2 regions of the Virgibacillus alimentarius genome follow, and region 1 is predicted to be linked to the other one. Evidence: a T-box and tRNA genes for the amino acid it is inferred to sense, from the RefSeq annotation. Region 1 holds a T-box; the other holds one or more tRNA genes.

What was found. The T-box of region 1 lies ahead of glyQ (glycine--tRNA ligase subunit alpha). A T-box ahead of a tRNA ligase gene usually reads a tRNA of that ligase, here a tRNA-Gly.
Region 2: it has a tRNA-Gly gene. The T-box ahead of glyQ (glycine--tRNA ligase subunit alpha) is inferred to sense a tRNA for this amino acid. The anticodon was not compared.

Annotation. Positions count from the first base shown of each region.
Region 1 is NZ_JAGIKX010000002.1:49,449-51,823, reverse strand. It holds gene recO (DNA repair protein RecO) at 1-563, shown strand, start outside; T-box leader at 621-795, shown strand; gene glyQ (glycine--tRNA ligase subunit alpha) at 857-1,738, shown strand; gene glyS (glycine--tRNA ligase subunit beta) at 1,738-2,375, shown strand, end outside.
Region 2 is NZ_JAGIKX010000015.1:57,172-59,546, reverse strand. It holds tRNA gene J2Z81_RS09210 (tRNA-Glu) at 6-77, shown strand; tRNA gene J2Z81_RS09205 (tRNA-Val) at 93-168, shown strand; tRNA gene J2Z81_RS09200 (tRNA-Met) at 193-269, shown strand; tRNA gene J2Z81_RS09195 (tRNA-Asp) at 274-350, shown strand; tRNA gene J2Z81_RS09190 (tRNA-Phe) at 408-483, shown strand; tRNA gene J2Z81_RS09185 (tRNA-Tyr) at 512-596, shown strand; tRNA gene J2Z81_RS09180 (tRNA-Trp) at 608-678, shown strand; tRNA gene J2Z81_RS09175 (tRNA-His) at 695-770, shown strand; tRNA gene J2Z81_RS09170 (tRNA-Gln) at 778-852, shown strand; tRNA gene J2Z81_RS09165 (tRNA-Gly) at 858-932, shown strand; tRNA gene J2Z81_RS09160 (tRNA-Cys) at 948-1,021, shown strand; tRNA gene J2Z81_RS09155 (tRNA-Leu) at 1,040-1,121, shown strand; gene J2Z81_RS09150 (YczE/YyaS/YitT family protein) at 1,314-1,952, shown strand; gene J2Z81_RS09145 (hypothetical protein) at 2,039-2,230, opposite strand; gene J2Z81_RS09140 (NAD(P)/FAD-dependent oxidoreductase) at 2,373-2,375, opposite strand, start outside.

The sequences.
Region 1 (2,375 bases):
ATGTTAATAAAGGATTAAGTACGATACAGCAGGGGGAGATAATTGATTCTCTAAGAGCGATTCGCGAAGATATTATAAAAACCTCCTATGCTGCCTATTTGATGGAATTAACAGATAAGATGATGGATAATCATCTGCCTGATCCTTATTTATTTGACCAATTATACTTAACGATGCAATGGGTTGCAGATAATGATAGTGTAGACATTCCAATGATGATGTATGAAATGAAGTTATTTGCAATAGGCGGATTTGCTCCCACAGTTGATCAGTGTGTTCGTTGCGGTCGCAAGGAACTTCCTTTTTCCTTTTCGATAGCAGAAGGCGGATTACTTTGTAAACAGTGTAAGTATATCGATGGCTCTAGGGTAGATCTGCCCGATTCGATAGCAAAGCTACTGCATTTGTTTATGGCAGTAGGGCTAGAACGTATTGGAACTATTTCAGTTAAAGCGAAAAACAGACAACTGTTACGCGAAATTTTAGACGCATATTATGATCAATATGGTGGTTATTATTTAAAAACAAAAAGATTTTTAAAACAAATGGATCGTCTCCATTAGCTTGATCATTGACAAATGAACGTTTTTAACGTAATATTTTGTACATAATTAAAAACTAATTTTGCTAGGAAAGAGAATAGTACTTATTAACTTCTATCTATAGCGAATCCAGAATAGTGAGAGCTGGATATAGAATAATAAGGAATGGCACTCTGGAGCAATCCATATAAAGTGGCTCTTTTAAATAGGATGAGCAAATAGGGTGGAACCGCGGAAAAACTCCGTCCCTATGTCTTAAGGTCAGACATAGGGACGGAGTTTTCATTATTTTAAAAACGGAGGTTAATTGTAAAGTGAATATTCAAGAAATGATTTTAGCGCTACAAAAGCATTGGTCAGATCAAAATTGTTTATTAATGCAAGCTTATGATGTTGAGAAGGGTGCAGGTACGATGTCTCCAATGACCTTATTACGCAGTTTAGGACCCGAACCTTGGAATGTTGCTTATGTTGAACCATCAAGAAGGCCTGCGGATGGCCGATATGGAAAAAATCCTAATCGATTATACCAACATCATCAATTTCAAGTTATCATGAAACCTTCTCCGGCTAATATCCAAGAATTATACCTAGAATCTTTAAGAAAACTTGGAATTAATCCGCTTGAACATGATATCCGGTTCGTTGAGGATAACTGGGAGAACCCAACACTTGGCGCTTCTGGATTAGGCTGGGAAGTATGGTTAGACGGAATGGAAATTACACAATTTACTTATTTTCAACAAATTGGCGGCCTAGAGGCAAATCCAGTGTCTGTCGAATTAACATATGGAATTGAACGTCTAGCCTCATTTATTCAAGACAAAGAAAATGTATTTGAACTAGAATGGACAAAGGGAGTTACGATAGGAGATATTTTTTACCAGCCAGAATATGAGCACTCTGTGTATACGTTCGAAGAATCAAATACAGATATGTTATTTAATCTATTTTCCATGTATGAACAGGAAGCAAAAGCTGCAATGGAAAAAGAATTAGTATTTCCTTCCTATGATTATGTATTAAAATGTTCACATACATTCAACTTACTTGATGCACGAGGTGTCATTTCTGTTACAGAGAGAACCGGTTATATTGCAAGAGTTCGTACATTAGCTCGAAATATAGCTAAAGCATATGTTGCTCAAAGAGAAAGGCTCGGATTCCCAATGTTAAAAAAGGAGGGGGAGTATTGATGACGAAAGGTATATTATTCGAAATAGGGTTAGAAGAATTACCAGCACGTTTTATTTATAATGCAGAAAAGCAACTTGCGACTAAAACTAAAAATTGGTTAGAAAAATTGAGGATATCCTTTGAATCGATTACTACGTATTCAACGCCGAGAAGATTAGCAGTTTTAATTAAAAAAGCAGCGGAAGAACAGACAACAATCGAAGAAGAAGCGAAAGGACCAGCAGAAAAAATTGCAAAAGACGAGCATGGGGATTGGACAAAAGCTGCTATTGGCTTTACTAAGGGGCAAGGTAAAACAACGGACGACATTTATACAAAAGAGGTCAAGGGTACGAACTATATCTTTGTAAAAAAACATATTATTGGAAAACGAACAAAAGATTTACTTCCATCTTTTCAATCTATTATCGAATCGATCCAATTCGCTAATAACATGCGTTGGGCTGAAGAAACAATAAGGTATGCCCGCCCTATTAGGTGGCTAGTTGCTTTATACGGTGAACATGTTATACCTTTTGAAATTGCCCATGTAAAAACAAGTAATATTACATATGGGCACAGATATTTAGGTAAAACCATTCAGCTGCAAAGCCCAGATGAGTATGAAACGAAATTAAAAGATAATTTTGTAATTGC
Region 2 (2,375 bases), on a different contig from region 1:
AGATTGGCCCGTTGGTCAAGCGGTTAAGACACCGCCCTTTCACGGCGGTAACACGGGTTCGAATCCCGTACGGGTCATCAAACTACTTTATTGGAGGATTAGCTCAGCTGGGAGAGCACTTGCCTTACAAGCAAGGGGTCGCAGGTTCGAACCCTGCATCCTCCACCATGAAACTGTAATTTAATATTATATCGCGGGATGGAGCAGTCTGGTAGCTCGTTGGGCTCATAACCCAAAGGTCGCAAGTTCAAATCTTGCTCCCGCAACCAAATTGGTCCGGTAGTTCAGTTGGTTAGAATGCCTGCCTGTCACGCAGGAGGTCGCGGGTTCGAGTCCCGTCCGGACCGCCACTTTATAAGACTTATACATATATTTTCATTAGAAATACTTAACCAAAATATAAAAAAGGCTCGGTAGCTCAGTCGGTAGAGCAAAGGACTGAAAATCCTTGTGTCGGCGGTTCGATTCCGTCCCGAGCCACCATTTTAGCATTTTCTTATCTTTTAATTATGGAGGGGTAGCGAAGTGGCTAAACGCGGCGGACTGTAAATCCGCTCCCTCTGGGTTCGGCAGTTCGAATCTGCCCCCCTCCACCATTCTATTATATAGGGGTATAGTTTAAGGGCAAAACTACGGTCTCCAAAACCGTCGCTGTGGGTTCGAATCCTACTACCCCTGTCATTTATTTTATATGGCGGTCGTGGCGAAGTGGTTAACGCACCGGATTGTGGCTCCGGCATTCGTGGGTTCGATCCCCACCGGTCGCCCCATAATCATTGGGCTATAGCCAAGCGGTAAGGCATCGGGTTTTGATCCCGTGTAGCCTAGGTTCGAATCCTAGTAGCCCAGCCATTACCGCGGAAGTAGTTCAGTGGTAGAACACCACCTTGCCAAGGTGGGGGTCGCGGGTTCGAATCCCGTCTTCCGCTCCAAGACTTTATTAAAATGGCGGCATAGCCAAGTGGTAAGGCAGAGGTCTGCAAAACCTTTATCACCGGTTCAAATCCGGTTGCCGCCTCCAAATTATCGTATTTTATATGCCAGTGTGGCGGAATTGGCAGACGCGCGTGACTCAAAATCACGTTCCTTACGGAGTGCCGGTTCGATCCCGGCCACTGGTATCGGAAATAGATTATAAATTAATTTCGAACGTTTCTAGTAATCTAACTAGAGCGTTTTTTTTGTACATTCAGTAACTAGCTTCTCTTTCTTGGCTCTAAAATATATACATTTTTTATAATAAAGATAAAGGAATATTCTTGCATTTCATATTTATATCCCACAGAATGAATTTACAGAGAGAAGGGATTTATTTGATTGTCTTTCGTTGGGCTATATTTTTGATTGGAATGATCATTTTTTCTTTAGGAATCACGATGACTATTAAGGTGCAGTATTTAGGCATTCATCCATGGGATGTTTTAAATGTGGTACTTTATGAAAAAATTGGTTTATCAATTGGTTCGTGGGCAATAATTATAGGTGCACTATTGATTGTGATTACTTGGATAATGGATAAAAATCACATTAAAATTGGAACTTTTTTAAATGCATTTATGGTTGGTTTATTTGTCGACTTCTTTTTATGGCTGGATTTTCTTCCTAGTGCGATACATTCTTGGATAGATATTTTATTTATAATTACAGGCATTGTCGTAATGGGAATTGGGGGAGGAATATATAATGCAGCAGGTGTGGGTTCAGGGCCGAGGGATGGCTTCATGTTATCCATATCTGAAAGATTAAATATATCTATTAGAAAAATACGAATTATAACGGAGAGTCTTATTTTATTAATCGGTCTTCTTTTAGGCGGCCCTGTTTTTATTTTTACTGTTATTTTCACATTCATTCAGAGCCCCATTTTCCAGTACACTTTTTTAAAATCTAGTGCTTATATTCAAAAAGTGGGAGAGAAAAAGAACGTTTCTCAGGCATCCGCTGTTAAATAAACAACTTCCCTATTATTATTCTAAACATAGCAAACAAAAATCCCTATTTCACTAATAAAGTAGTGAAATAGGGATTTTTGATGTATTTACATCGTATGTAGTGGAAACGAAGTATCAATATCCACAGAATTAGTAGAGGTACTCCATTCATTAGATTCAGAGGGTTGAGATGTATCTAAATCGTATTCTGTTATAACATCTTGTAACCAGAACCATGTTATGATTAAAGCTATAATGGTAAAAGCGATTATGATAAAAATAGCGACTTTTCCTTTCAACTGCAACCCTCCTTTAGCATCTAAATTAAGATTATCAAATCTAACGACAACTGTAAATATCAACCTTCCAATTTAAAAGTCATGATCCCTTAAAACTAACGAAGGCATATCCCTCATTGGTTCACATTTTCTTAATGTTATTTTA